4 regions of the Bradyrhizobium sp. CCGUVB23 genome follow, and region 2 is predicted to be linked to each of the others. Evidence: riboswitches for the same ligand, from Rfam matches in the RefSeq annotation. Region 2 holds a riboswitch; each other region holds the start of a gene.

Region 1 (7,589 bases), on a different contig from region 2:
ATCAGCAGACGCAGTGGCAGTCAGGAAGCCCTGCCGACTGGGCCAAGAAGACGTTCGCGCTGTCGAAGGATGATGCGTATGGACAGCTTCCAGCGACCAACGCGCGTGGAAGCTTTCGGTTGACGGACGACTATGTCACGACCGCAACAAATGACGTCGGAATTCAGCTGAGCAAGGCGGGCGTGCGGCTGGCGACGATCCTGAACCAAGCACTGCACAAACCATAAAATGCCACGGCGAGCAGGCGGCGACGTCTGCGGAACTCGCCGTCCGTCAGAAACGCGACGCCCGCCACAGGATGGAGTAATTTCGTCGGAACCCACCATCGAGCATTCGGTGGCGTTCGTTCATATCATCGCCCACCAAATTCCGACGACCTTACCCCCGGTTCAGAGGACAAACTCAGCGCTCGAGCTAGGAAGAGGATCTGGTATCCCAAAATTAGGATCGGCGAGAGCTCATCACGTCGACTGACAACTGATTGTGTGCTGGGAGGACCGTGCGCTGCGCAGATGAGATCTTGACCTAGCGCCTGCGCTCCCCCACCCTGAAATTAGCCAAGCACCGTCATTGACCCGATCTCGTCTTGGGAAAATTGCCATGCAAAATCCGCCGCTCGATCCGGATGTCAATGATGCAGCGCCAACGGACTCGATCCTGACGCCCTACGACCAAGAACACGCTGTCACCTATATGCGCCTTCTGGACGCAGATGCAGAGGACGCCGACTGGCGAGAAGTTGCAAAGGTCGTGTTGCACATTGATTCCGAACATGAACCGGAGCGTGCCCGCCGCGCGTATGAAACCCATCTCGCTCGTGCCAAGTGGGTGGACAAACTCGAGGCGGTCGCCGACCGTGGCTACTTCGACGGAGAGGAGATATTAGCCTGCAAAGAGGCTGGCGTTGCAGTTACGTTGCCCAAGCCCATGACGTCGAACGCCAAGGCGGAGGGCCGGTTCGGCAAACAGGACTTCGCCTACCTGCCTGATGAGGACGTCTACCGCTGCCCATCCGGCCAGCTGCTGCCCTATCACTACACCAACATCGAGCATGGAATGACACTGCGCCGGTACTGGTCGACAGCGGCGTGCCGAGGCTGCGCGATCAAGAGCCAATGTACGCCGTCCAAGGAGCGCCGCATCACGCGCTGGGAGCATGAGCATGTGGTCGAGGAGGTCCAGAGACGGCTCGATTCCGATCCCGACGCCATGCGGACGCGGCGCGAGACGGTCGAGCATCCCTTCGGCACGATCAAAGCCCGTATGGGTGCGACCCACTTCCTGATGAAGCGCCTACGGAATGTCGCCGCTGAGATGGCGCTGCATGTTCTGGCCTATAACCTCACGCGGGTGATGAACATCGTCGGCAAACCGAGCCTGATCGCAGCAATCCGCGCCGCCTGAAGGCCGGAAAGTGCGTCCAAAAGGCAATACCGCATCGCGATACCCACTTCGGCCGGTCATTGGACGATCCGACGCGAGAACATCAGCCGCCTGCAATGATTGGCGACTACGGCCGCGTGCCGACCTATCCGTTTGCACACAACCAAGACCCATAGGAGAAGTCGACGAGCTTGGCAAAAGCTCACAAGACAACGCTTCGGAAATGTAACCGGCCGGCTGTGGACCTGCGCGCGACGATCGCCCATTCGGCAGCCGCGATCCGTCCTTCCAGGGACATCTCGACTTCATGGCCTTACGGCGTCCAACCTTGCAGGCCGAATGACACTTTTAAGCCGTCCGTGCGTCCCCCGCAGGACTACTCGGCCGCGCGGCTCAAAGCGCAGCTTCATGGAGATTATGACCAGTGAACAGGCTTTCGAGAACGCTGTTGCGGTGCTCCGAGAATGGTCTGAGGTTCAGACTGAAATGAGCGTCGCACTTGCCACCATCGCGGAGATTGAAGCGAGAAGGACGCGTTCAGAACAGTCGATCTCTTCATCGGTTGGCTCCGACGATCACTCAAAGAGGCCTGCAGCTAATACCGGAAATGAATCGGCAGGGATTCCCAAAGCGGCACGATCCGGATTCAGGGGACAAGGATCGGATTATCTATATACGGCCGAAGGCCTCCCACACCCCGTCTTCGCCGTCCCAGCTGCCGCGGCTCGCTGCCTTGGAGTACTCCGTGGCGCGCTGCTCGAAAAAATTTGCGTGCTCGATGCCATTGAGACTCTCGACAAGCCACGGCAGCGGATGCGCCTTGACTTGGATGAAGCTGCTCTCCTTAGCCTCGAAGAATCCGAAGACCGGAGCAATCCGGAGCTGGGTCAGTCGCCAGTCGGCGACATAGCGGACGTAGGCGTGGATCTGCTCAGGGCACATGCCCTCGATCTTGCCTAGACCAAAGGCGAGATCGACGAAGCTCTCCTCCAGCTTCACCATGGTCTTGGCGACGTCGACAACGTCGTCGCGGACGGTGCGCGTCACCGCCCCGGTTTCGCGGTGCCATTCATGAAACAGCTTAATGATCCCCTCGCAGTGCAGACTCTCGTCGCGCACTGACCAGCTTATTATTTGTCCCATGCCGTTCATCTTATTGTGGCGCGGGAAGTTGAGCAGCATGGCGAAGCTCGCGAACAACGCCATACCTTCGGTGAAGGCTCCGAACATCGCCAGGGTGCGAGCAACATCGGCCACGGTGTCAACGCCGAACTCGTGCATGTAGTCCGCCTTGGCGCGCATCTCCGCATAGCCGCGGAACGCCTCGAACTCGGTATTGGGCATGCCGAGTGTCTTGAGCAGTAGAGCATATGCGTCGATGTGGACCGTCTCCATGTTGGTAAAGGCCGCCATCATCATCTGAACGGTGAGCGGCTGAAAGATCGGAATGTAGCGCTTGAGATAGTTGTCACCGACCTCAATGTCCGATTGGGTGAAGAAACGGAAAATCTGGGTGAGCAGCGCGCGCTCGTTGGCGGTGACGCGGTCCGACGCCCAATCCTTCAGGTCGGCCCCGAGCGGCACTTCCTCGCCCATCCAGTGGGTCTGCTGCTGGCGCTTCCAGAACTCGTAAGCCCAGGCGTAGCGATCGACGTCATAGCTGCCGGTCGAGTCGAGAAGGCCGACGCGCCCTTTGCCGATCAGAGTGCGAGGATCGACGGACGAGAGATCAATCACTGACATGCGAGGCACTCCTCATAGTCCGTGCGCTGCAGCGGCGCGGCCTTGTCGAAGTCGGCAATCTTGCCGGCGAACGCCGCGCGCGAGATCGATTTTGATCGGCAGTAGTAGAGGCTCTTCACCCCGCGCTTCCAAGCCGTCCAGTGCAACATGTGGAGGTCCCACTTATCCACGTCGGCCGGCAGATAGAGGTTGATCGACTGGCTCTGGCAGATGAACGCGGCGCGGTCGGCGGCAAGCTCGACGATCCAGCGCTGGTCGATCTCGAATGCGGTGCGAAAGATCGCTTTCTCGTGCTCCGATAGGATGTCGAGATGGGCGACCGACCCCTCGTGCGCAATGATCGACTGCCAGGTCGCCAACGTGTCGGCGCACTTGGCGGTCAGCACCTTGGCGAGATGCGGATTACGCACCGAGATGGCCCCGGACAACGTCTTGTGGGTGTAGATGTTGGCCGGGATCGGCTCAGTGCAAGCGCTGGTGCCGCCGCAGATGATGCTTATCGAGGCGGTCGGCGCGATCGCGATCTTGTGGCTGAAGCGCGCCATCACGCCGCATTCCTGCGCATCCGGGCACGGGCCACGCTCGCGAGCGAGCGCGACGGATGCCGCGTCGGCATCGCGACGGATTTTTCGGAACATGCTGAGATTGAACGACTTGGCCAGGACGCTCTCCATCGGAATGCCCCTGGCCTGGAGAAACGAGTGGAAGCCCATCACGCCGAGGCCGACGGAGCGCTCGCGCAGGGCGGCGTAGCGGGCACGCTCCATGCCGTCCGGCGCCACCGTGATGAAGTGGGTGAGCACGTTGTCGAGGAAGCGCAAGACGTCCTCGACAAAGCCCGGCTTTTCCTTCCACTGGTCCCAGGTCTCGAGGTTGAGCGACGACAGACAGCACACCGCGGTGCGCTCCTCATCGCGATGATCGATGCCGGTCGGCAACGTAATCTCGCTGCAAAGGTTGGAGGTCGAGACCTTGAGGCCGAGCTCGCGCTGGTGCTTGGGGAGCGCGCGGTTCACGGTGTCGATGAACAAGAGATAGGGCTCGCCGGTCTGCAGCCGGTTCTCAAGGATGCGTTGCCACAGCTGCCGGGCGTCGATGTCGCGGACGACCTCGTTGGTCTTCGGGCTGCGCAGAGCGAACGCGGTGCCGGCGCCCACGGCACGCATGAACTCGTCGGTGACGTTGATGCCGTGATGCAGGTTGAGGCTCTTGCGGTTGAAGTCGCCGGATGCCTTGCGGATCTCGAGGAACTCCTCGATCTCGGGATGGTGTATATCGAGATAGACCGCCGCCGAGCCGCGCCGCAACGAGCCCTGGCTGATCGCCAGCGTCAGGCCATCCATAACATGGATGAACGGAATGATGCCTGAAGTGACGCCGCCCTTCACCTTTTCGCCGATCGAGCGAACATTGCCCCAGTAGGTGCCGATGCCGCCGCCGTTGGAGGCAAGCCAGACGTTCTCGTTCCAGGTGCCGACGATGCCTTCGAGCGAATCCGACACCGAGTTAAGGAAGCACGAGATCGGTAGGCCGCGCGTGGTGCCTCCGTTGGAGAGCACTGGTGTGGCCGGCATGAACCACAGCCGAGACATCGCATCATAGAGACGTTGGGCATGCGCAACATCGTCCGCGAAGGCGCAAGCCACCCGCGCGAACATATCCTGGAGGCTTTCGCCGGGGAGCAGATAACGGTCGGTCAGCGTCAGCTTGCCGAACGACGTCAGCAGGTCGTTGCGCGACCGATCGAGCGTGAGGTCGGACGGCTTTGGCGATGGCGCGAGCGGCCAAGGCAGCGGAGCTGGCGATGGCGTCGGCAAGAGGCACAGCTCAAGCGCGATAGGCTTTGCCTGCGCTGGGGGCCGCACACTCGGCAGCTCAACGAGATGACCATGCTGATCGAAATCGTAAGACGGCGACATCGGCAACCCCGCGATGTTTGGGGGCTGGGGCCGCGCGGACGACTTGCGAGACCGGGCAACTGTCCCCGGTTGCAAGCGCCTCATCGGGCACCCCGCCCGAGGACGTTCGTTCTGTCGCGGCAGGTCTCCTGGCTCGCGGGTCGCTGCGGGCTGTCGGCCTTCCCAGGCGCTGTCGCGCCAGTGACCATGATGACAACCTGCTCGCCGCTTACAGTTGCGGGGGCAGCCTCGGAGTAGCCGTTGCCGGCGCACCGGGTTCCCTCTTAGCTTCCATCCAACGAAATCTGGACTGGAAGACCGTGACATACTACATATAGCGGAACTCGCCGAGATTCGTCAAGCCTTATGGGATGAGGCACTTCAGGGTTTTAAGACGCCGAGCGTAGTTGTAGCGACCAAGAAGGAATAGCGATCGTTCTTCTGTCTCGAGTACTTGCAAAGGTTCTTTTGAAGCCTGATCCAGTAAACATCCCCCGGCCATTGCCGTCAAACTGAGAGGCGAGCGCTGTCAAGGTTTAACTGCTGGTCGCTCCGCTTGAGCGAGACGCGATCCATATGCATGTGGCGACTAGTGGTTCATCACAGTGATTTTGACGTTTTGATGCCGAGCCATTGGAGGATGGGCAAGTTTTCGGGTGGCAAGAGGATCTCGATGCTTCGTGCGACGCCAGGCTTGCGACGAATGAACCCGTTGCGTTCGAGGGTGACGATCATCTGGTGAACTGACGGTGGGCTGACGCGGAAGTGGCGCTGGATGTCGGCCTCGGCGGGCGGCTGTCCGAACATGTACGAATAGGTATGGATGAAAGCGAGATAGTGCCCCTGCTTCTCGGTGAAGTGCACGCCTGATTTTTGACTCATAGCTGGATTCGTCCCGGCCTCCGACAAGGAGGCGAAGCATGAATGTACGTTATCGGGTGGAATTGAGCCAAGTCGAGCGGGACGAACTGACGGCGATGCTCGGCGGCGGCAAGCATGCCGCCCGCAAACTCAAACGGGCTCAGATTTTGCTGGCGGCCGATGGGGACAGTTCTGACGCAGAGATTGCCCGAACCGTCCGGGTCAGCCTCTCCACTGTCGGCCGGACCAAGCGCCGCTTCGTGGAAGGCAATCTGGAGCGGGCCTTGAGCGAGGAGCCGCGTCCGGGCGCAGAGCGCAAGCTGACCGGCAAAGAGGAGGCCCTGCTGGTGGCGACCGCATGTGCCAAGCCGCCAGCTGGCCGCAAACGCTGGACGCTGACACTGCTGGCCGACACGATGGTCAAGCTCACCGATCACGACAGCCTGTCGGGCGAAACCGTGCGCCGCCGGCTCACCGAGAACGATCTCAAGCCCTGGCGCAGGGACATGTGGTGCATTCCCCAGGTCGACGGCGAGTACGTCGCCCGCATGGAGGACGTGCTCGATCTCTACGCCGAGGCGCCGGATCCCGAGCGGCCGCTGCTTTGCTTCGACGAGACCCCCGTCCAGCTGATCGGCGAGGTGCGCCAGCCGATCCCGGCCCAACCGGGACAGCGCGAGCGATACGATTACGAGTACCGCCGCAACGGCACCGTCAATCTCTTCGTCACCTTCGATCCGCATCGCGGCTGGCGCAACGTCCAGGTCACCGAGCGCCGCGCCGCCGTAGACTACGCCCACTGCATGCGTGAGCTCGTCGACGTCCATTATCCCGATGCCGCCTGCATCCGGGTCGTGCAGGATAATCTGTCGATCCATACCGCCGGCGCGCTATATCAGGCATTTGCGCCTGCCGAGGCCCGTCGCATCCTGCGCCGCCTCGAGTTCCACTATACCCCGAAACACGCCAGCTGGCTTAATATGGTCGAGTGCGAGATCAGCGTGCTGCAGCGCCAGTGTCTCGGCCGTCGTATCGACGATCCCAAAAGGCTCCGAAAAGAGATCGCAGCATGGCAACGGCAGCGAAACAAAGTCCGAGACCGCATCAAATGGATGTTCACAACCGACAAAGCCCGCGCCAAACTCGGTCGCGCCTATCCGGTTGCTCCCAAAGAGTCAAAACCACAGTGATGAACCACTAGCTCAGGCGGCGAGCAGCACAATCTGCGCTCCCTTGACCAGAACTGCATCATGTCGACGCGCTCTCTTCTCGACCTCCAGTTCGTGGGCCGCCTCGCCATCCCGACCAGCGCCCGCGTCGAACGTCCGAACCGCTTGATCCTGAAGCTGTTTCTTCCAGGCATAAATCTGATTCACATGCACCTGGTAGCGCTGCGCCAGATCCGTCACCGTTGATTGTTCTCGCAGCGCCTCCAAGGCGATCTTTACCTTCAGCGCCGCATCGATTGTCCGTCTCGTCTTCTTCATGGTCCGCTCCGTTTATCAAAACGGAACGGCATCCGCACCACCTGAGCCGCCGGTCCAAAATCCGGAGTCCACTTCAGGAAATCAGGGGGCTGCCACTATACGCCACGAGAGATATCATCTCAGTGACCTGCGGCTCATTCCGCGGGCTTAAGTCACTCCCTTGTTGCCACTCCGCGCAGGCATTGGTGCGTAATGGCGCTGGGATGACGCGAACTCT
Region 2 (7,589 bases):
CCTCATGGCCGTCGGAAGGACGTCATTGGTGGATTGACCGAGATTGACGTGATCATTTGGATGGACGAAGGCGTAGCTACCAACCGGCTTTCCGGCGAGCCGCGCGGCTAGGTTTGCGATTACCTCGTTGACGTTCATGTTGGACGATGTGCCACCTGAGCCTTCGAGTACGTCGACCATGAGGTGAGCATCGTACTTACCGGCGCGGAGCTCCTGGCAGGCCTGGATGATGGCTTTCGCCTGATCGGTTGAAAGCGCACCGATCTCTTGATTGGCGCGCGCCGCTGCTTCTTTCACCATCGCCATTGTAGCAACAAACTCAGGCAGCGTCGCAATCGTACGGCCCGTGAGTGGAAAATTCTCCAGAGCCCGAAGTGTATGGATCCCATAGAGCGCGTCCGCAGGCAGCTCTCTCTCTCCAAGAAGGTCTTCTTCGATTCGACTCTGCCCCATGACAACAACGCTTTCATCTTTCAGAGGGTGATTATCGATACCCGATATCCGTTCACCAGAGCACGACACTTTGCGCGAGATGCGGCTCTGGCTCAAACAGCGGCACCGTTTGGACACCGCCGCAAATTGGGGCAAGGTCACACCTTAGTTGCTCAGGTGAGATTCGCTCGAGCGCCGCTTTGACATCTGCAGCTGTCCTCCTCCAATACCGCGCGCTTTGCCGAAACGTTGCATTTTTCGCTTCCCTGAACACGGGAACTAAGCAGCCGACATACAACGCTTCTGGGCAATGGCGCATGCCGTCTGCCCTGATTCGCCTGATGCGGGGCTGGATCGGGCCTAAGAAGCCACGTTAGGCGACCAGCTGAAAAGACGAAGGTCGCGACATGGCTCACAGTTCTTTCTATGCGGTGGCGCACTAGCGTGCGATATCCGCCTTCACGTAGCGAGCATAGCGCACACAGACATCATCAAAGTTCTCGCAGCTTAGAAGAACATCGACGTGGACACCAACAAGTTCAACGCATGTCCCGTACGGGGTGTGTATGTGATGCTTGTCGGATTATTGATGTATGTCAGTCCCAAGCTTGAATATATCCCGGGCGCCAGATGCGCCGTGTATGTTCCAGAAATCGCCGTACTGTCGCGATGCGCAAGATGGCCCTTGGCCAAGGCAGCATCCACTGCGAAGTTACTCCACGCAGTGTTGGTGGCAACAATAGCAATCTGATCGTGCGGCCGGCTGTCAAACAGTCCCTTCGCATAAAGACGAAGCTCATAGTACTGGCTGACTCGATTTAAGCCAGGCGGCGCGTACATGACGGACAATCCCGCATAGATGCCACGAGCTGCCGAGCCTTGGGCATCAGACTGCCAGAGCTGCCTATCCGCCGCGATGTAATAGATGCTATTTCCGCTGGCTCTCGGTTGAGTCGGACGCTGCAAGTCCGTGAAGCTGCTATTGTTGAATCCGGCACCAGCCCGCAACCAAGTCTCGGGCAAGCCTGGAGCAGCCTTGTTCTTGTAGCCGGTTTCGTCGAGAAAAAGAACGCCCGCGTTGGTCGTGCTCCAGTTCAAGCCGGTCGGATTTTCAGCGATCTGCGCAGATTGACCGTCTGGGCTGAGGGAACGTTGTATTGAGGCTTTATTGTAGAAGCGATCATCAAAATTGTACTTCAGATTCAGAGCTGGCGTCGGCGCCGCATTGTTGCTCATGCCTGCTTGGTACAAGATATTCGATGATGCTCCAAACACGTTGACTGCTGCGTTCCCTCCGACCACCGTGCCTACGAACTCATTTATGTTTCTGAGGTAACCGAATTTGAGTTCGAGCTTCCCGTCGAAAGCGGTCTGATAGTAGGCAATCGTATTGATCCCGACCCTATCTGGCCCGCCGGGCTTCCATGTCCAATATTGCTGCTGGGCTCCCAAGATGATCTGACCATCGGGAATCCCAAGGCGGCTGAGATCGTACGTCACGATCATGAAGTTTAGGGTATTAAACGTCGGGTTCTGGCCGACATATAACTGATCGCGGATGGTGCTTCTCGCTGCATCCGGCAGTTGATTGACTACGAAGGTATTTACTGTCCCGCCGACATAGCCGATCCCGACCTCTCCCAGCGCAGATCTAACGCCGCCGTAATCCTGATCTATCGTATCGGCCGGCCCGGGAATATTGAGCCACATACCTTTTTCCTGGAGGTGCGCGAACTTTGAAAAGGGCGCGGTCTTCTTCTGAGTTCCATTCTTCCTAAGCAGAGCCGCACCGTCGGATTTTGGCGCAAGCAAATTCGTATTCTGTGCGGGCGCCGCGTTAGTGATGAGACGCCCGGCTCGTTGGAACCGGCCGCTTCGGGATTTGATAGCCGCAAGGTTTTTCTTTTGAATTCTTTCCGGCGCAATCTCACTCGAAGTGTCGTTTTTGGGGCTAGGCTCATTGGCAGCTTCTGCTCCCGCCGCTCCCCCGACGGTACTCGCCGCGAGAGACAGTGCAACAGCAAACCATCGCTGCGCGCTCGCTTCATGAACTTTCGTCTTCACGCGTGAGCCGCGAGACAAGGAAACTGACGAGCCCGAAGCCACGAGACCTTTGACGCCTGAGTGCTCGACGATCGCGCAAGACAGTTTGCTATCGGCTTCCATGAAACGAGAGAGATTGCGATAGAAGTAGACCCCATAGCCGCAGATGACGAGACAGCAGATTCATCAGGCCCGTCGCTGCGGCCAGATCCATATTGCATCCCGACTTCCTTGACGTGAGAGGCACCACTTTCGTTGACGCACAATTGCCATGTGCCCGCCAGCTGCATCAATTGCCAAGGTTGGTAGGTGACCGGGCGCAAGGCGCTGCTTAGCGATTCGCGTGCTCATTCCAACGGACAGCGCGATCGATTGGATACTCGCTTCTCCAGGGCATTAGCGCCGAGAGGTGGATGTAAAAATCATTTCAGGACGTTGGCTCGTTTAAAGACACCGAGACGCGCAAAGCACGCTCTTGGCGTCGTCGCCACGAAGTCGTCGGATCGTCTGCTGGGGGAGGTTGGCTTTCCCGCTCATAGTGTGCTTCGCAAAGACATGGGATAGACCACCGCGGAAGCGCTTGCAGAGCGGCAGGCCAGTTTTGCTGACGCGCAATAAATTTGCGCGGATCGACGACAACCTTCAATCTACTGAATAGCTATGGATTGGGTCGCCCAAGACGAACGAAACGTGCTGACTCTGGTTCAGAAGACGTGGGGCTCGGCAAATGTCGGGGTCAATACGCGTGAGAAAACCGATCGAGAGACGCGCAGGAAACCTAAAGGAGGGCATTCTTTCGAAAGAAGATCGCCTGTGCTGACGCGACATAACTCACGTTCCGCCTCTTGCGGTTCATTCATTTGCAGGTTTACTCAGCTCCAACAAACTCGATGCAGCCTCTCCGGGAATCCATGCCGCTGGCACGATGGCTTTCAATGACATCGTTCAATGCGATGGCGAACCGAGCTGAAGAATGCTGCATACAGGGATGGATGACAAAGGCAGAGTTTGCATCGCCGGACCGCGGTCAATCCTTTGGACCGGCTAGGCGACCTCCGGGGCCGGCTCTTTTGCTGTCTTGATGCGCGTTACGCTGCTCTGACCATCGATGCTGACGGGTACCTCGCCCGCGACGGTGGCGCGACGAACGACCCGATGCTGATCGCCGTAATCGTTCACCGCGTAGTGTTGTGTGGCGCGATTGTCCCACATCGCCACATCACCTTCCTTCCAACTCCAGCGCACGGTGTTTTCGAGCGCAGTGATATGAGACTGAAACAGATCAAACAGCTTCTGGCCGTCGTATTTCGGGATGCCAACAAAACGTTGCACCAGGGCGCCGAGGAGCAGCGTGCGTTCGCCGGTCTCGGGGTGGACGCGCACGACTGGATGTTCAGTCTGATAGATCGTTTTGGTGAAGACTTCGTCCAAGTGCTTCTTGTCGAGCTCGCTGGCGCGGGGCATTATCGCGTAGTCGAAGGCGTTGCTGTGAACGGCCCAGAGCTTGTCCGCAAGCCGTTGCAGCGGCGGTGCCAGGTCGAGGTAGGCTGTGACGGTGTTTGACCAGACCGTATCGCCACCGAACGGTGGCATCACAACGCCACGCAGCACCGCGATCTTAGGGTAGCCATCGACGAAGGTCCCATCGGTGTGCCACAAGTCGGCCCGGCTGCCGGCGCGGACCGAATCAAGCTCGATAATCGACGCCGTCCCCTTAATGGCACCGAGCGTCGGATGACATGCCGGACTTCCGAAACGAAGAGCAAAGCGCTCCTGCTCGGCGTCGTCGAGATGACCCTGGTCGCGAAAGAAGATCACCTTGTTCTCGAGCAGCAGCTCGTTGATTGCGGCGATCGTCTGGTCCGGCAAATCGCCCGACAGCTTGATGTTTCGGATTTCCGCTCCGATGCGCGCTGCGCGTTTGACGATGTCGGCGCGAGGAATGACATTGTCCGACAAGCCCGTTGCACTCATAGCGGAACTCTCCAAATTCGCGGCTTGTTCGCTAGACCAGCTGTTCAGCTGCGATAGGAGCTGTCGAGCGCCAAATTGCTGGACCGCATAGCGGGATCCGCCAAACTCCACTGGCGACGGTGACGAGCCACCCTCGTGCGCTCTTTACGGGGTCTGCGACAGGTGAGGAGGCCTACGTGAAGGTCTTTCATCCATGATTGACCGATCTGCCGGTTCGATCAATTGCTAAGATTGGTAGTTGACCGGGGCACAAAGGTTTAGACTTCGCTGGATGATCGATGCAGAAATTGCCGCCCAGTGCCGAACGAACAAGAAACTCATGGTGTTGGATAAGGACATGAGAACGCTCGAGATCGGACAGGGCGGCCAAGCCGATCGACAACAATGGCCGTCGGGGCGCTGGTCAAAATTTGGTTTTTGCACCCCATCGTCAGGCTGTTCGTTTGGAGTGACCTCCATTGTTGAGGCCGTATTCGCGGCAGCATGCCGCAGAAAAGGTGGTCCTCCTTCGAGGTTGACGTACGGCCTCGGTTGCAGATAAATCGAAGGCGTCGAGGTTCTCCAGGTCTCGCTTCGATCTGGAGCTAAGAGGGAAGCCGGTGCGCTCACGATCCGTTCAGGATTGAAGCAATGCCGGCGCTGCCCCCGCAACTGTAAGCGGCGAGTCCGCATCCACACGTGTCACTGAAGCAGATGCTTCGGGAAGGCCGGATGCAGGCGATGACCCGCGAGCCAGGAGACCTGCCCCGACAACATAAACGTCCACGGGCGGGGTGTCCGGTGGTACGCCAAGCAGCAGGCGCTTTCGCGGCCCCTCCTGCCCGCGTCCGCCATGGCCTTTGCCCCCACCATAATGGGGTTAATGCTATGTCTCTTCTCTCACTTCCTGTCGCAACTCTCGGTATGCCACGTATCGGGCCACGCCGCGAACTCAAGTTGGCACTCGAAGGCTATTGGGCCGGCAAGATCAGCAGCCGGCAGCTTCTTGAAGCTGCGGCCGGTCTTCGTGTCGCCAATTGGGCGCGTCAGCACTCGCTCGGCGTCACCGTCATCCCGTCAAATGACTTTTCACTCTATGATCAGGTTCTCGATACCAGCGTCATGGTGGGCGCCATTCCCGAGGCGTATGGCTGGGAGGTAGGTCCGGTCCCGCTGAAGACCTATTTCGCCATGGCGCGCGGCTCTCAAGGCGGGGAGCATGAAGCAAGTAGCAGTCACCGCAATGACGCCGGCGGGTCCGCCGCGCAGGAGATGACCAAGTGGTTCGATACCAACTACCATTACATGGTGCCCGAATTCCATAAAGGTCAGATCTTCAGGCTCTCCTGCCGAAAGCCGATCGAGGAATATGAGGAGGCGAAAGCCCTTGGCTATCAAACGCGTCCCGTTCTGGTAGGACCGGTCACCTTCCTGAAGCTCGGCAAGAGCGCTGATCCGGCGTTTGATCCGATCTCGCTGCTCGATAGTCTCCTGCCCGTCTATGTCGAGGTTCTCAAGGAGCTGGCGAAACGCGGAGCCGAGTGGGTCCAGCTTGACGAGCCGTGCCTGGTGCTTGATCTCGACGAGACAACGCGGAATGCGCTTCAGCGTGCTTATGGGTGTGTCGCCAATGAGGTACCTGCCATCAAGATCATGCTGGCCACCTATTTCGGAGCGATCGGCGACAACCTGGCGACCGCTCTGAAGCTACCTGTGGCTGGACTGCACGTCGATCTTATCCGAGCTCCCCAACAATTGAGCCAGATTGAATGCGGCGCCCGCGCGGACCTCGTGGTTTCGCTCGGCGTCATCGATGGCCGCAACGTGTGGCGTTCTGACCTATCGGCACTGATCGAGCGGTTCAAACCCGTCATTGCAAAGTTCGGCAGGGATCGCGTGCAGCTCGCACCCTCCTGCTCGCTCCTGCATGTCCCAATCGATCTTGAGCTCGAGACCGATCTCGATCCGGACGTGAAGAGCTGGCTTGCCTTCTCGGTGCAGAAGATCGGCGAGCTCACGGTCATCGCGAAGGCGCTCGCAGGCGAGGCGAGTGTCGCAGCCGCGCTGACCGCATCCGATCTAGCGGCGACGGCGCGCGAGACCTCCCCGAAAATCCACGACGCGATCGTTGCACAGAGAATGGCGGCGATCGACGACGCCATGCGCCGCCGTACCAGCGCTTTTGCCAACCGCGCAGAGGTCCAGCGCAAGCGCTTTGGTCTGCCGGCCTTTCCGACGACGACGATCGGCTCGTTCCCGCAGACCGCCGACGTTCGCAACGCTCGCGCTGCTCATGCCAAAGGAAAACTGACGGACGCGCAATACGAGCAATTCCTCAAGGCGGAGACGGCCCGTACGGTGCAGTGGCAGGAAGACATCGGCCTCGACGTGCTCGTGCATGGCGAATTCGAGCGCAACGACATGGTGCAGTATTTCGGCGAGCAGCTCTCCGGCTTCGTGTTTACCCAACACGGCTGGGTGCAGTCCTACGGCTCGCGCTACGTTCGCCCGCCGGTTCTGTTCGGCGATGTCTCGCGACCGAAGCCCATGACTGTCGAATGGTGGCGCTACGCGCAATCGCTGACCAAGAAACCGATGAAAGCAATGCTCACCGGGCCGGTGACGATCCTGAACTGGTCATTCGTCCGCGATGACCTACCGCGCAGCAAGACCTGCCGCCAGATCGCGCTTGCGATCCGCGACGAGGTCGGCGACCTCGAAAAGGCCGGCGCGACCATGATCCAGATCGACGAGGCCGCGCTACGCGAAGGCTTGCCCCTGCGCCGATCCGACTGGAAGGCCTATCTCGACTGGGCTGTGGAAAGCTTCCACATCTGCTCCTCCGGCGTCGCAGATGCGACGCAGATCCACACCCACATGTGCTATTCGGAGTTCAACGCCATCATCGGTGCAATTGCAGCGATGGACGCAGATGTCATCTCGATCGAGACGTCGCGTTCTAAGATGGAGCTGCTTGATGCGTTCACGGCCTTCAAATACCCGAACGACATCGGCCCCGGCGTCTATGACATCCACTCGCCGCGCGTTCCCGAAGCCACTGAGATCGGAGATCTCATCGCCTTGGCCCGCCAACGCCTGTCGGACTCGCAGCTCTGGATCAATCCTGATTGCGGCCTGAAGACCCGCAAATGGGAGGAAGT
Region 3 (7,589 bases), 8.0 Mb from region 2:
ACAGATTGCGCCCGGTCGGCAGCACGTCGTGGCGCCCGCGATAGGGCGAGCCCGCAGGCCCCGGCGCGACGCGCCGGCCGGACAAGGCCGCGATGAGCGCGTCCCTCTCTGCTTCGCCACAAGTTCCACGACCGAACACATGCAGGCCGTCGCCGAACTGGCTTTCCTTGAGATCGCAGACGAAGCGATCGATGCGCGGAATTGCTTCGGCCGGCGCAGCCGACGCGGCAAGACCGAGATCGGCGTCGAGGCCGGCGGCGCGTGCCTCGTCGCGGATCTCGGCGATCAGGCGTTGCCGGCGGGCGGGATCAAGACCGTCAGCGGTCGAATATTCGTCCAGCAGTTGCTCGAGCCGGCGCAAGGCCTCCGGCACCGCGGACTTCGCCAGTGGCGGCGGCAGATGGCCGATCGTGACCGCGCCCGTGCGCCGCTTGGCCTGCGCCGCCTCGCCGGGATCGTTGACGATGAAGGGATAGATGACAGGCAGATCGCCGACCAGCGCCTGGGGCCAGCAGGATGACGACAGCGCCACGGATTTCCCCGGCAGCCATTCCAGCGTGCCATGCGCGCCCATGTGCACGACGGCGGCGAAGCCCTGCTGCCGCAGCCAGAGATAAAATGCGACATAGGCATGGCGCGGCGTGCGCGAAAGATCGTGATAGTCGGCATCACGGTGACTGACCTCACCGCGCTCCGGCTGCACCGCGATGATCGTCTTGCCGCTTTTGATCGCCGCGAAATGAAATTTGCCGCCACGACAGTTCGGATCGTCCTCTGGCGCTCCCCAGGCGCGCTCGAGGTCATCCTGCAATGCCCCCGGAAGGCGGGAGAGCGTGGCTCGATAGTCGGCGACACTCCACGTCAAGTCTTGCTTCAGCAAGACATCGCCGAGCGCACTCAGCGGTTCGACGTCAAAGCCGACCTTGCCGAGATCGGCGAGCAGCACTTCAACGGAGGCGAGCGCATCGAGCCCGACCGCGTGGGCAATCTGGTGCGGTCGACCGGGATAGTTGGAAAGCACGATCGCCAGCCGCTTCTCGCCCGCCGGCTCCTGCGCGAGCTTCTGCCAGGCCACCACGCGCGCAACGACGGCGGCGACACGCTCGTCATCCGGCCGATGCGCCAGGTGCGCAAACTGCAAGTCAGGATCGCGCTCGCCAGCCGACTTGAAGCTCACCACGCCCGCGAACACGCGGCCGTCGACCTCCGGGAGCACGACATGCATCGCCAGATCGCCCGGCGAGAGCCCGCGCAGAGAGTCAGCCCAGTCCTCGCGCCTTGCCGTGGAGAGCGCGACCTGGAACACAGGACACGATGCGGCATCGAACGGCGTCGTGCCGTCGTCGCCAACGGCGGAGAACGCGGTCGCATTGACGATAGCGGCGGGCGGATGCTGCGCAAAGTGCGCGCGCAGCCAATCGGCCACGCCCGGCGCCTTTAGTGAGGTCACGAACAACCCCCAGGCATCAAAGCCCCTCTCGCGGAGCATTGCGATTAGCGCATCGACCGGGGCAGTATCGGCGGCCGTGAGATAAGAGCGGTAAAAGGTAACGAGCGCACGAGGTTCTTCATCGGGATCAGGCAGCGACGCGACAACACCGCGCCTCGGCTCGTAGAAACCAATCTCGGGAACCTCGATCTCTCCAACCACTGGCCCGGCATAGAGACCCGAGGCCAGCGCAAGCTGGGCGATCGCGGCTTGTGCAGCGACCGGTCCGCCCTTGTCGCAGAGCACTTTCAGCCGCCTGAGCGTCGAGACCGGCAAGGTCGAGAACGCATCCAGCCGTTCATCATCGCGGCCATCCGCCGGCAACACGGCAAGCGCGATGCCGCGCTCCTTCGCCAGTTGCTGGAGCGCCGCGAGCCCGTAGGCCCAATAGGACTCGCCGCCGATCAGGCGCACCAGAATGCCGCGCGCTTGCGACAGCGTCCGCTCGATATAGGTGTCGACCGACAGCGGATGACGCAGCTCGGCCAGATTGGCGAGCCGCAGCGACGGCAGGTTTTCGCGGCCGCGCCGCCAGCCAGCCGCGAACGCGGCGAGATCCGAGTCCGAGAACGAGAGCACCACGAGATCGGCCGGATCCTGGCCGATGTCCCTTGGCGTCGCGGTCTCCTCCAGACCACGGCTCTCGCGGAAGACGACGTGCATCAGATGCCAAGCCCTGACATTCCAAGCCCTGCCTTGATCGCGGCCTCGTCGATATCGCCGTGCTCGCCGATCACGACCAGCCTGGATTGCCGGGGACGCAGGCCCCAGGGCTGATCGAACTGGTGCCGCACCCGCTCGCCAACCGATTGCAGCAACAACCGCATCGGCTTGCCCTTGACCGCGATATAGCCTTTTGCGCGCAGCACGTTCTGCTCACGCGCCAGCCGCTGCACCGAGGCGATCAGCGCCTCGACGTCGACGACCTCAGGCAGATCGATCACGACGGAGTTGAAATCGTTGTGTTCGTGCTCGTCCTCGCCATCGTGATGGGATGGGCGCGCGGCGAGGTCATCTTCGGCCGCGGCTTCCAGGCCGAGGATCACGCGCAGATCGACCGCGCCGTCGACCACGGGGAGCATCGGCACCGGACGCGGCATCTCGGCGGATATCACCGCCTTCGCCGCTTCGAGCCCTTCCGCGCCCGCAAGGTCAGCCTTGGTGAGCAGCACGATATCGGCGCAGGCGATCTGGTCCTCGAACACCTCCGACAGCGGCGTCTCGTGATCGAGATTCGCGTCGGCCGCACGCTGTGCCTCAACAGCATCCGGGTCCGGCGCGAAGCGGCCGGCCGCGACCGCCTCGGCATCCGCCAGCGCGATCACGCCATCGACCGTGATCCGCGAGCGGATCTCCGGCCAGTCGAACGCTTTCAGCAGCGGCTTCGGCAGGGCCAGCCCCGACGTTTCGATCAGGATGTGGTCCGGCCTCACCCGGCGCGCGAGCAGTTGCTCCATCGCCGGAATGAAATCGTCGGCCACGGTGCAGCAGATGCAGCCATTGGCGAGCTCGACGATGTTCTCCTCCGGACAATTGGCATCCGCGCAGGATTTCAGGATCTCGCCGTCGACGCCTTCACTGCCGAACTCGTTGACGAGCACCGCGAGCTTTTTGCCGTTGGCATTGGTGATCAGATGCTGGATCAGCGTCGTCTTGCCTGATCCCAGAAAGCCCGTGACGACCGTGACCGGAACTTTTGCGAGCGTGTTCATTCGGCGGCCTCCGGCACGACGGCGATGGGGGGAATGCGGGCAAGCGATTGCTTGCGAAAGATTTCGGGACGGCTGCGCCATGGCACGATGCCGTCGGGTGCAGCGGCGTAAGCCGAAGCGCCTGCGATCACGTCGCTCGCATTGGCATCCGACAGGCGGCCATAGACATAGGACCATCGACCGGGCGCGCTGAGCGCCACCGAACAGCCCTGGCTACAGGCCGACAGGCATTCGACGGGAACCAGGTTGACGCCCGCGGGTACGCCGGCGTCGAGGATCGCGGCATGAAGCCGCGCGCCGGGCGTGGTTTCGCCTTCGCCCAGCGTCTGGCCGGCGCGGCAGGTGATGCAAACGTGAAGTGTGACGGCCATCGCCCCTTCCAGGATATCTGCGGGAGGCGATGAGGCGCACGAACCGCTCGATGAGAGGGTCCGCTTCCCCGTCGCGGAACACCCCGTCCGCCGGTCCAAAACATTCGCGCTGGCAGGTCTCCCGGCTTGCGGAGCAGGGTTTTATCCCTTCGATCCCCGCCTTCCCGATCCCATGGGATCAGTGGCTTCGGGCATCTCTCCGGTCACGGTCGCGGGGGCGGCTGCTTTTCGAACACGAATCTTGCCGATTCGAGCCCTATCGCATTCCCTCTTCGCCTGTCGTAGGACAGGAACCAACGCCGGCCCACCATTTGCCCATGGCCGCCACTTGTCAAGCCGAAGGACCATTTCAGATGACGCCTGAACCGGATACCCCAGCGGTGGAGCAAACCGATGCCCGGCACGCCGCGAAAATGGCGAAGAAGAAGGTCGCCCGCGACAAGATCATGGCGACCAAGAGCGGCGAAAAGGGGCTGATCATCGTCCATACCGGCGCGGGCAAGGGCAAATCGTCCTCCGCCTTCGGCATGATCGTTCGCTGTGTCGCGCACGGCATGCCTTGCGCGGTGGTCCAGTTCATCAAGGGCGCCTGGGATACCGGCGAGCGGCGCCTGCTCACCGGGCATTTCGGCAATCTCTGCCAGTTCCATGCGATGGGCGAAGGCTTTACCTGGGAGACGCAGGATCGCGCCCGCGACATCGCAGCCGCGCGCGCCGGCTGGGAGAAGGCCAAGGAGCTGATCTCCGATGAACGCCTGCGCATGGTGGTGCTCGACGAGATCAACATCGCGCTGCGCTACGACTATCTCGACATCGGCGAGGTCGTCGACTTCCTGAAAACGCAGAAGCCGCCGCTGACGCATGTCGTCCTCACCGGGCGCAACGCCAAGGACGAGCTGATCGAGATCGCCGACCTCGTCACCGAGATGACGCTGGTGAAACATCCGTTCCGCTCCGGCATCAAGGCGCAAGCCGGCGTCGAGTTCTGAGACGTCGATGGCGCGCGCATTGATGATCCAGGGAGCGGGCTCGGACGTCGGCAAGTCGCTCGTCGTTGCGGGCCTTGCGCGTGCCGCAAAGCGCCGGGGCCTGCGCGTGCTCCCCTTCAAGCCGCAGAACATGTCGAACAATGCGGCCGTCACCGTCGACGGCGGCGAAATCGGCCGCGCGCAGGCGCTCCAGGCACTCGCCGCCGGCGTCGAGCCGCACACCGACATGAATCCCGTGCTGCTCAAGCCCGAGACCGATGTCGGCGCGCAAATCATCGTGCAGGGCAAGCGCATCGCGACGGCACGCGCCCGCGACTACGCGGCGATGAAACCTTCGCTGATGGGTGCCGTGCTCGAGAGTTTCGAACGGCTGAAGGCGCGGGCCGATCTCGTTCTGGTCGAAGGCGCCGGCAGCCCGGCCGAGGTCAATTTGCGCAAGGCCGACATCGCCAATATGGGCTTCGCCCGCAAGGCCGATGTCCCGGTCGTGCTGATTGGCGACATCGATCGCGGCGGCGTCATCGCGCAGCTCGTCGGCATCAAGACCGTGATCGATCCTCACGATGCCGCGATGATCTGCGGGTTTGTCATCAACAAGTTCCGCGGCGATCCCACGCTGTTCGACGATGGCTATCGGCTGATCGAAACCAAGACATCCTGGCGCGGTTTTGGTGTGCTGCCCTGGTTCGCGCGCGCCGGCGAATTGCCGGCCGAGGATGCACTGGGATTGGGCGACGCGCGAAAGCCCGGTCAGTGCAAGATCGCGTTCCTGGCGCTGTCGCGGATCGCCAATTTCGACGATCTCGACCCGCTCAAGCTCGAGCCCAACGTCGACCTCGTGATGGTCCGCCCGGGCGAAGCGATCCCCGGCGACGCGCAGCTCGTCATCATTCCCGGCTCGAAATCGACGCGGGGCGACCTCGCGTTCTTGCGTGCGCAAGGCTGGGACATCGATCTCCTCGCACATCACCGCCGCGGCGGTCACGTGCTCGGTGTGTGCGGCGGCTACCAGATGCTCGGGCGCAGCGTGGATGACCCTGATGGCATCGAGGGCGCGGCCGGAGAGACGGCCGGCCTCGGCCTTCTCGATGTGACCACCGTGATGTCGCCGCAGAAGACGCTCACCCGCGTGGTTGCACGACATGCGGCGACGAGCGCGCCGATCGACGCGTATGAAATCCACATCGGCCGCACCGATGGGCCGGATCGCGCGCGCCCCTTCGCCATGCTTGATGGCGCACCGGAAGGAGCGATTTCCGGCGATGGGCGTGTGCACGGCAGCTATCTGCATGGCCTGTTCACGTCGGATCATTTTCGCAAAGCGTTCCTTGCGCAGCTCGACATTCCCTCAGCCGATCAACCCTATCAGGCACGGGTCGAGAGCGCGCTCGACGCGCTCGCCGATCACATCGAGACGCATCTTGATGTCGAAGGCCTGCTCGCGCTGGCGCGCTGAGCGTCAGCCCGCAAGCGCGGCGACGAGGCGCGACCATTCCGCCTCATCACCCGGCAGCCCCAGACGCAACCATCCCGGCTGCTGGCTGAAGACGCGTGACCAGATCCGGCCGCGCGCGAGCTTGTCCTGGGCAGCAAGCGCATCACCGACATCGTAGAGCCGGAACAGCGGCGTGCCCCCGACCAGCCGCCATCCTTGCGCCGTCGCCTCGGCGTCGAGCCGCAGGCAGTCGTGGCCGAGCCGTGCCGTCGTTGCGCTGGCCCATTCGCGATCAAGCAGCGCGCGCCGACCGACGGCGATCGCAGCGCCCGAGACCGGCCACGGTCCCGCCATCGCCGAGAGCGCGGCAATGTCCGCGTCCGCGCCGAGCACAAAGCCAAGGCGCAAGCCGGCCAGCCCGTAGAACTTGCCGAATGAGCGCAGGATCAGAAGACCGTCCTGCCCCGCCTCTGGCGCGAGCGACAGCTCAGGCAGCGCATCGGCAAAACTCTCATCAATCACGAGGCGGCCGACGCGCGGCAAGAGGGCAAGCAGATCGGCCTTGCCGTGGCGCCGGCCGTCGGGATTGTTGGGATTGACGACGACGGCAAGATCGGCGCCCGCGAGCGCGTCGAGACCTGAGACCTCGGCAACGTCCCAGCCCGCGGCGGACAACACCCCGCCGTATTCGTTGTAGGTCGGCGCGAGAATGCGCGCGCGGCCCTTGCGCGAAAGATTCGGCAGACACTGGATCGCCGCCTGCGCGCCGGCCATGGCGAGCAGCGGCGCCTCTGTTGCATAGGCCTGCCGCGCGGCATCGTGAAGCGCTTCAATCTCGGACCGCGACGGCAGCGCGCGCCAGGCATGCGGTTCGATCTCACCCACCGGATAAGGCTGCCGGTTGATGCCGGTCGACAGATCGATCCAGCCCTCGATGCGCCCGCCGAACCGCTGCACCGCTGCATCGAGATTGCCACCATGTTCGCGCATCACCGCCTCGCTAGATCAAAGCCAGTGCCGCGAGCGAGCCGCCGAGCAGCAGCATCGCGCGAACATAGAGCCGCAATCCCCGGCCGATATCGGCGCCGAGCGGATCGCGCGCGCCTTCGTTCAGCCAGGGTTCGTCGGTCACGGCGCCATGATAGCTGCGTGGCCCGCTCAGGCGCACGCCGAGCGCACCGGCCATTGCCGCCTCCGGCCAGCCGGCATTGGGCGAGCGATGGCGGTTTGCATCGCGCGACATGCAGGACAAGACCACTGTGGGGTGCGCTGTCACCAACGCGAACAACAGGCCCGTCAGCCGCGCCGGGATGAAATTGGCGACGTCGTCGATGCGCGCGGCCGCCCAGCCGAACCAGAGATGACGCTCGGAGCGATGACCGATCATGGAATCCAGCGTGTTGATTGCCTTGTAGCCAAAGATGCCGGGCAGGCCCAGCAGCGCGCCCCAAAATACCGGCGCCACGATGCCGTCGGATGCGTTCTCCGCGAGGCTCTCGAGCGCCGCGCGCGAAATCCCGGCCTCATCGAGGGACGCGGGATCGCGGCCGACGATCTGCGCGACCGCAAGCCGCGCCGCCTCTAAGTCGCCCG
Region 4 (7,589 bases), 8.0 Mb from region 2:
ACGGAGCAGCCGAGGGCCGCTCGCGTGCCGATCATCGTGTTTGCCGGCGATCACGGCATCGTCGACCAGGGTGTCTCCGCCTATCCGCAGGAAGTCACGATCGCGATGATGTCGAACTTCGCCGCGGGCGGCGCTGCGATCTCGGTGCTGGCGCGCGAACTGGGCTCAAGTCTCGAGGTCGTCGATGCCGGCTCGCTGGCGCAGTCGGAAGTCGCGGGGATCGTCGCGGACAAGCCGCGCTGCGGCACCCGCGATTTCAGCGTGGAAGCTGCGCTGGAGCCGGCGGAGCTCGCGTTTGCGTTTGAATGCGGACAGCGCGCGGTGGCGCGTGCGGCGGCGAAGCAGCCAGACCTTCTGATCCTCGGCGAGATGGGTATCGGCAACACCACGACATCGGCGGCGATCGCAGCGAGCCTGCTTGGCGTGAGCGCCGACGAAATCGCGGGCAGCGGCACCGGTGTCGATGCGGCAGGGCGTGCACGCAAGGCGCGCGTGATCGACGCTGCGCTTGCGCGGCATGGCCTGACGAATTCGAGTGCATCGCCGGAGCAAGTGCTCCGCACGGTCGGCGGCCTCGAAATTGCGGCGATCTGCGGCGCCATCATCGCGGCCGCGCAGCGGCGCGTTCCAACCTTGATCGACGGCTTCATCGTCTCAGTCGCTGCGCTGGCGGCCGCGCGGCTTAATCCGTCATGTCAGCCGTTCCTGCTGCCGTCGCATCAGTCGGCAGAGCAGGGGCATCGCCTCGTGCTTCGTGCGCTGAACGTTCAGCCGCTGGTTAGCCTTGATCTCAGGCTCGGGGAGGGATCGGGCGCGGCGATCGCGCTGCCGCTGGTGCGGCTCGCCTGCGCCCTGCACAATGGCATGGCAACGTTCGCGCAGGCCAATGTTCCGGATCGTCCGGCCTAATAGGGCTCAAGCGATCGACTGGTTGACCGAGACGACGCGCCAGCCGTTCGCCAGCCGGTCGATGCGGGTGAGCGAGAGCGGATCAATCGCAAAGCGCAAGGCCGCTTGTGGGGCGAGGTCGAGCGCGATGCACAGCGCGGCGCGGATCGTGCCGGAATGGACGATGAGGATTGCTGATCCTCTTTCGATGCGGTGGAGGCCTTCGCGGGTTCTGGCGATTTGATCTTCAAAGCTTTCGCCGCCAGGGGGCTTTGAGCCCGCCGGGTCGGCCCAGAATCTTGCATAGGCGTCGCCGCCCGCAGCGGCGAGTTCATCGTGACGTCGTCCGGTCCATTCGCCAAAATCCTGCTCGCTGAAGGCGGGCACGAGGATCGGATCAAGCCCGAGTGCGCGTGCCGTGTCGACGGTTCGTCGTGCCGGGCTCGCATAGCTCGCGGCCCTCTCCGGCAAACACCGCCGCAGCGCGTCGAGGCGCGTCCGGTCGCTGAAATCGGCCGGCGCATCCATGGCGTGGATCGTCCCCGCAACGCCATCGACGACCGCATGCCGTACCAGCCAGAGGAAGGTGTCTCCTTCCATTCAACGTCTCCAAGATGTTTCCACTGCTGCGACAAGAACGCCATACCTCTTCACATTGACTCCGTCCCGGACTTAATCCTAGATGCTCGTGACGGTTTCCCCATCGGGGATGAAAAGGGAACGCGGTGCGGGGATTTTTCCCCTATGCCGCGGCTGCCCCCGCAACTGTAAGCGGAGAATCCTTCGTCACTAGCCACTGGGCTCTCGGTCCCGGGAAGGCGGCGAAGAGGTCACGACCCGCGAGCCAGGAGACCTGCCGTCAGCCGTGGTCACACGCGAAGATGTCGGTCGGGGAGTACAGACATTTGGCTTAGCCGGAGGCGAGAAATGCGCCGAAGGTTGAGACTTGGTTCGCTGTGACGTGCCACTGACGTCATACCGAGGTCCGAACCGTGTCTTCCCGTACCGGCTACCCGCGCGCATTTTTGCTCGCGTCCAGCATTCTTGCGTCATTTCTCTTCGTCGATGTCCCCGGAGCCTTGGCGCAAGCGACCCGCGAACAATTGCCGCCGATCGAGGTCGCCCCGCAGGGTGATCACAACCGCAAGCCGGTAACCAGCCGTGACGGGCAGGGCACCCGCCGTGCGGCACCGAAGAGAGCCGCATCGAGCGCGCCGGCGCAGAAGCCCGCCGCACTAAACGCAAGCCAGACGCCGCTCAACAGCAACGTGGTGGCCGAAAGCGCCTCGCGCCTGGGGCTGACCGTGCGCGAGGTGCCCGCGACCGTCGAGGTGATCTCGGCCGAGACGATCCGCGAGCAGGGCTACCGGACCGTTTCCGACGTCGCCCAGGGCGCGGTCGGCGTGACCGCCGGCGACAATCCGGCGGAGCCCTCGGCCTTCTCGATGCGCGGCTTCACCAACAGCCAGATCAACATCCTCTACAATGGCATCAAGATTGGCCCGCAGAACATGACTTCGCGCATCATGGACACGGCCAATCTCGAGGCCGTGGAATTCGTGAAAGGCCCAGCCTCGGTGATGTCGGGCGAGGGTGCTGCCGGCGGCGCGGTCAATCTCGTGACCAAGCAGCCGCACACCGGGCCGGTCCAGAACGAGGCATTCTTTTCGTACGACTCCCTGAACTCGTTCCGCAGCTATTACGGCTCCGGCGGCAGCACCAACGTGCAGGGCCTCGACTACCGGTTCGACGTCAGCCGCTCCTCGCTCAACGGCTTTGCCGACGACACCGGCACCAAGACGCTCGACGTGTCGAGCCAGCTCAACTACCGCGTCTCCGACAGCCTCAAGATCTGGGGCGCGATCGAGTATCGGGAGGACCGCGGCAAGGCCTATTGGGGCGCACCGCTGGTGCCGGTCGCATTCAGTGGCTCACATGCGACGACCGGAATTGTCTCGGGCAATTACTTCAACAGGACTGACCTTGGGTCTGTCACGATCGACGATCGCAGCTTCAACACCAATTACAACGTCCTCGACAACCGCAACGTTGCGCAGGAGGTGTGGCTGCGCGGCGGCTTCGAGCTGAAGCTCGCGCCTGACTTGACGTTGAAGAGCCAAGCCTATGGTTACGGCGCAGAGCGCACCTGGTTCAACAACGAGATTGAGGCGTTCGATTCCACGAACAACCAAGTCTATCGCGAGCGCTTCTACGTCGCGCACAGCCAGCGCCTCGTCGGCAATATCACCGACCTGATCTGGGATGCGAACATCGCAGGTTTCGACAATCGCCTAGTCACCACGTCGTCGTCGAGCTACCTCGACTTCGTCAGGCCCGGTGCCGCGAATTTCCCGAACGATTATGTCTCACTGGTCGATCCCAACCGCGGCTATTACGGTGATCTCACGACCAAGCAGCAGATCGCGCGTATCGATAACGAGGCGCTGTCGTTCGAAGACCGGCTGAAGCTGACGCGGACTTTCGCATTGATCGGCGGCCTGCGTGTCGAGCATATCGGGCTCGACCGCAACTCGACCGACAAGTTCGGCTTAGAGAACGCGGGCTTCCCGTTCTCGAAGGACTGGGCGCCGGTGACGGGCCGTATCGGCTACACCTGGGAAGCCGTGCCCGGCCTGACCTTTTTCAGCCAGTACGCGACCGGTGCCGATGTCTCGGCCAACAACATCTTCCTGCTCGCGCCGACCCAGCCGCTCGACCTGACGACCTCGCGCACCTACGAGACCGGCATCAAGCATCTGTTCTGGGACAACAGGGCGGAGTGGTCGTTCTCGGCCTACGACATCCTGCGCAAGAACGTCTACGCAGCCGCCGGCGGCATGCAGCTCAACATCGCCGGGCGGCAGGAGTCCAAGGGTGTGGAGCTCGCCGGTGCCGTGCGCGTGACGGACGCCATGCGGCTGTGGGGCAATATCGCCTATGTCGACGCGCGCTATGCCGACTATAACTTCGCCGGCGGCTCGTTCTCGGGAAACACGCCGCCGAACGTGCCGCGCATCGTCGCCAATGCCGGCGCATCCTATCGCTTCTTCACACCTTGGCCGGTGGAGCTCGGAATCGTCGGACGCCACGTCGGCGATCGCTACAACACCGATGCGAACACCGTGACACTGAACGCCTACACGATCGCAGACGTCTACGCCTTCGTCGACGTCCCGAAGGCGGTTTTCTCGGCCGTCGAGCAGACGCGCCTGACGTTCCGCGTGCGCAACATCACCGACAGGCGCTATGCGATCTGGGGCGATCCGTTCTACCCCGACCAGGTCCTGTTGGGCGCACCGCGCACCTACGAGATCTCCGCCGCGTTCAAATGGTGAGGCGCTGATAGCATGCTGGGCGCGATGATCCTGCTGCACCGCTGGCTCGGGATTGCGTTCTGCCTCCTGTTTGCGATGTGGTTCGCAAGCGGGATCGTGATGCATTTCGTTCCGTTTCCCGCGCTGAGTGAAGCGGAACGCTTCGAGGGTCTCGCACCGTTGCAAAACGTGGCTACGTCGATCGGGCCGTCGGACGCCGTCGCGGCGAGCGGACTGTCCGACGCCGCGCACGTGCGGCTGATCGGGCGGGGCGACGGTCCTGTCTACGTCGTCGTGGGACCTTCGCGGTCGCGGGCCGTCCGCACAACGGACGGCACCGACGCCACCGTGATGTCGCCGGACGTTGCACTTGCCATCGCGTCGGATCATGCGCGACGGCGCGGGCTTGATGTTGCCCGCGCGTCAGTCGTCGCGCTTGCCGAGCACGATCAATGGAGCGTGCCAAACGGCTTCGATCGGCATCGGCCGCTGTTCCGCGTGGCGCTCGGCGATGCTGATGGGAGCGAGCTCTACGTGTCGTCGGTCACGGGCGAGATCGTCCTGGATACGACGCGGCGCGAGCGCGGGTGGAATCTCGTCGGCAGCGTCGTGCACTGGATCTATCCGACCGTGCTGAGACGCAACTGGTCGCTCTGGGACGGGGCGGTCTGGAGCCTCTCGCTGATCGCATTGATCGCGACCGTGCTTGGCGCTGCGCTGGGCATCGCGCGGATCAGGGTTTGGAAGGGGCGAATGCGCTCACCCTTTCGCGGCTGGCATGCGTTGCATCACGTCATCGGATTGTTGGTGACGGTCTTCGTTCTGACCTGGATCTTCAGCGGCTGGCTGTCCATGGACCATGGGCGCCTGTTCTCGCGCGGGCAGTTGACGCAGGCCGAGGCGGACGTCGCCGCTGCCGTGCCCGACTGGCGCACGTTGGCAGTGGCGAACTGGCCGTTGATCTCGCCGTCCGCGGGCGAGGTCGAATGGTTCGCCTTCAACGGGAGGTTTTATCGGCGCGATCGCGTCGGTCTCGACAGGCAGATCCTGTTCAGTGCAGGTGGCGCAGCATCGGATGACTCGCCGGCATTTCTGACCCCACGCGAGATCACCGGACTGACGGAGCGTCTTGCAACCGGGTGCGGCCTTCCATTGCTCGTCCATGGGAACGATGACTACCCGGCATCATCTGCGGTGCCGGGTGGTCCCGTCTATCGCACGCGATGCGGCGACGTCTGGTTCGACATCGACGGTTCGAACGGGATGATGCTGCAGCGACTGGATTGGTCGCGACGGGCCTATCGCTGGCTGTACAGCGCGCTCCATACGCTGGATGTTCCGATCCTGACGGAGCATCCCTACATGCGCAGCGCCTTGATCGTCGGCCTGTGTGCGCTGGGTTTGTTGTTCTCGCTCACCGGCATTGTCATCGGCTGGCGCCGATTGCGTTACACAATCGGCACCGGGATGTTGCGGCCGTGACAGACATCACGCGTTCGCGGCTTCGTTGCGGCGTGAGCCGTCGGACAATCCTTCCTCCGCCAGCCACTCGCGTGCCAGATTGACGTCGAGCTGGGAGAGTTGATGGCCGACTGGCAAGACGCGGCCCTCCACTCGCGCGCCCGATGCGGCGAGAGTCTCGGCAAGGCCCTCGACGTTGCCTGGCGGAACGATCGGATCCTGCCGGCCGGAGAGCAGCAGGATCGATTTTCCCGCAAGATCGACCTGCGGCGGCTTTGCCAGGGGCGCCATCGCGCGCAGCAGCACGGCGCCACCCAAGGCTTGCGGCCGAAGCAGCAGCATGGCGGCCGCGATATTGGCGCCGTTGGAATAGCCGAGAGCCACCGGCGCCGCGATGCCGTATTCATTGCGCGCGGCGTCGACGAAGTCGGCGAGCTCATGCGCACGGCGCACCACGTCGGCCTCGTCGAACACGCCCTCGGCGAGGCGCCTGAAGAAGCGCGGTGCGCCGCCTTCCAGCACCTGGCCACGCACCGACAGCAGCGCGCGGTCGGGGGCGACCATGCGGCCAAGCGGGATCAAATCGTTCTCGTCGCCGCCGGTGCCGTGCAGGAGCAGCAGCGGCGCGAGATCGCGCCGCGTGCCCTTCTCGAAGCGGTGGATGAAAGAGGGCTTGCTCATCACGCCACCTGCGTCTCGTCGAGCGAAGGCAGCACGCCTTCGATGTCCTTGCGATGCGCCTCCAGGAAGGGCGGCAGCTTCAGGGCCTCGCCCAGTGTTGCGAGCGGCTCGTCCACGGCAAAGCCGGGAATGTCGGTCGCGATCTCGAACAGGATGCCGCCGGGCTCGCGGAAGTAGATCGAGCGGAAGTAGTTGCGATCCTTCTGCTCGGTCGGGTGCATGCCGTGCTCCGTCACGAGCTTGCGCGCCATCTCCGATTGCGCCGCATCGTCGGCGGCGCGGAACGCGATGTGGTGCACGGAGCCGCGACCCATGCGGCCGGGCAGAAAGCCCTTGGCCTCGTAGATGTCGACGACGCCGCCGACTGCGTTCGGCGAACGATAGCGGCTGATCGAACCTTCGCGGCCGGCGGCCTCGAAGCCGAGCACATTGGTCAGGATGGCGCCGGTCTTGGCGGCATCATCGAGCAGCAGCGTCACGCCGTGAAAGCCACGGATCGCGTGCTCGGCCGGAATGTCGCTATTGCTCCACGCGCGCTCGTTCTCGGCGCCGGGCACGCCGACCAAAGCGAGGCTCATGCCGTCAGGGTCGGTGAAGGACAGCACGCTCTCGCCAAAGCGCTTCTCCAGTGCCTCGTGCGCGACACCCTTCTCGATGAAGCGATGGGTCCAGTAGCCGATCGAGCGCGCCGGCACGCGGAAGGCGGTCTGCTGGGCTTGGCCGACGCCGCCCCGGCCCGGTGCCGCATGCTCCCATGGGAAGAAGGTGAGGATGGTGCCGGGCGTGCCGCTCTCGTCGCCATAATAGAAGTGATAGGTGCCGGGATCGTCGAAATTCACGGTCTTCTTGACCAGCCGCAGGCCCAGAAGATCTCGATAGAACTTCAGGTTCCGCAGCGGGTTACCGGAAATCGCGGTGACGTGGTGAAGGCCGGCCATAGCTTGTCTCCATTGCGTGTGAGCCCTGTTGGCTCGTCATGCCGGAAATATTGTTCTGCCCTGTTTCAAAGACAATCTGGCCTTTCATGGCATCACTGTCTATGAATCGGAGACAATTGGACGGTGGCCTGAATGGACAAGCTGGCGAGCCTGCGGGCATTCGCGAAGGTGGTCGAACTCGGCAGCTTTTCCGAAGCGGGCCGGGCGCTGCGCCTGTCGCGGTCCGCGGTGAGCAAATATGTCGGCGAGCTCGAGGACGAGCTCGGCGTGCAGCTGTTGAACCGCACCACGCGCCGCGTCAGTCCAA

The links. Region 2 has a riboswitch for cobalamin ahead of metE (5-methyltetrahydropteroyltriglutamate--homocysteine S-methyltransferase). Riboswitches for the same ligand answer to the same signal wherever they lie in the genome.
Region 1: linked by a shared signal. The riboswitch ahead of NLN62_RS49750 (ribonucleoside-diphosphate reductase subunit alpha) and the one ahead of metE (5-methyltetrahydropteroyltriglutamate--homocysteine S-methyltransferase) in region 2 are both predicted to bind cobalamin.
Region 3: linked by a shared signal. The riboswitch ahead of NLN62_RS46925 (DUF1636 domain-containing protein) and the one ahead of metE (5-methyltetrahydropteroyltriglutamate--homocysteine S-methyltransferase) in region 2 are both predicted to bind cobalamin.
Region 4: linked by a shared signal. The riboswitch ahead of NLN62_RS46840 (TonB-dependent siderophore receptor) and the one ahead of metE (5-methyltetrahydropteroyltriglutamate--homocysteine S-methyltransferase) in region 2 are both predicted to bind cobalamin.

Annotation. Positions count from the first base shown of each region.
Region 1 is NZ_JANADQ010000002.1:344,998-352,586, forward strand. It holds gene NLN62_RS49735 (S1/P1 nuclease) at 1-227, shown strand, start outside; partial or broken gene NLN62_RS49740 (transposase) at 832-1,404, shown strand; gene NLN62_RS49745 (ribonucleotide-diphosphate reductase subunit beta) at 2,053-3,126, opposite strand; gene NLN62_RS49750 (ribonucleoside-diphosphate reductase subunit alpha) at 3,117-5,045, opposite strand; cobalamin riboswitch at 5,146-5,362, opposite strand; gene NLN62_RS49755 (LexA family transcriptional regulator) at 5,625-5,906, opposite strand; gene NLN62_RS49760 (IS630 family transposase) at 5,945-7,075, shown strand; gene NLN62_RS49765 (transposase) at 7,088-7,372, opposite strand; gene NLN62_RS49770 (glycosyltransferase family 4 protein) at 7,520-7,589, opposite strand, start outside.
Region 2 is NZ_JANADQ010000001.1:1,920,499-1,928,087, forward strand. It holds gene NLN62_RS08950 (aspartate ammonia-lyase) at 1-549, opposite strand, end outside; gene NLN62_RS08955 (carbohydrate porin) at 940-2,496, opposite strand; gene NLN62_RS08960 (TauD/TfdA family dioxygenase) at 3,520-4,449, opposite strand; cobalamin riboswitch at 4,987-5,213, shown strand; gene metE (5-methyltetrahydropteroyltriglutamate--homocysteine S-methyltransferase) at 5,317-7,589, shown strand, end outside.
Region 3 is NZ_JANADQ010000001.1:9,964,288-9,971,876, forward strand. It holds gene cobN (cobaltochelatase subunit CobN) at 1-2,152, opposite strand, end outside; gene cobW (cobalamin biosynthesis protein CobW) at 2,152-3,201, opposite strand; gene NLN62_RS46925 (DUF1636 domain-containing protein) at 3,198-3,572, opposite strand; cobalamin riboswitch at 3,666-3,885, opposite strand; gene cobO (cob(I)yrinic acid a,c-diamide adenosyltransferase) at 3,926-4,561, shown strand; gene NLN62_RS46935 (cobyric acid synthase) at 4,569-6,017, shown strand; gene cobD (threonine-phosphate decarboxylase CobD) at 6,021-6,986, opposite strand; gene cbiB (adenosylcobinamide-phosphate synthase CbiB) at 6,997-7,589, opposite strand, start outside.
Region 4 is NZ_JANADQ010000001.1:9,945,307-9,952,895, reverse strand. It holds gene cobT (nicotinate-nucleotide--dimethylbenzimidazole phosphoribosyltransferase) at 1-909, shown strand, start outside; gene NLN62_RS46845 (histidine phosphatase family protein) at 916-1,488, opposite strand; cobalamin riboswitch at 1,564-1,764, shown strand; gene NLN62_RS46840 (TonB-dependent siderophore receptor) at 1,881-4,223, shown strand; gene NLN62_RS46835 (PepSY domain-containing protein) at 4,236-5,684, shown strand; gene NLN62_RS46830 (alpha/beta hydrolase) at 5,691-6,344, opposite strand; gene NLN62_RS46825 (ring-cleaving dioxygenase) at 6,344-7,282, opposite strand; gene NLN62_RS46820 (LysR family transcriptional regulator) at 7,415-7,589, shown strand, end outside.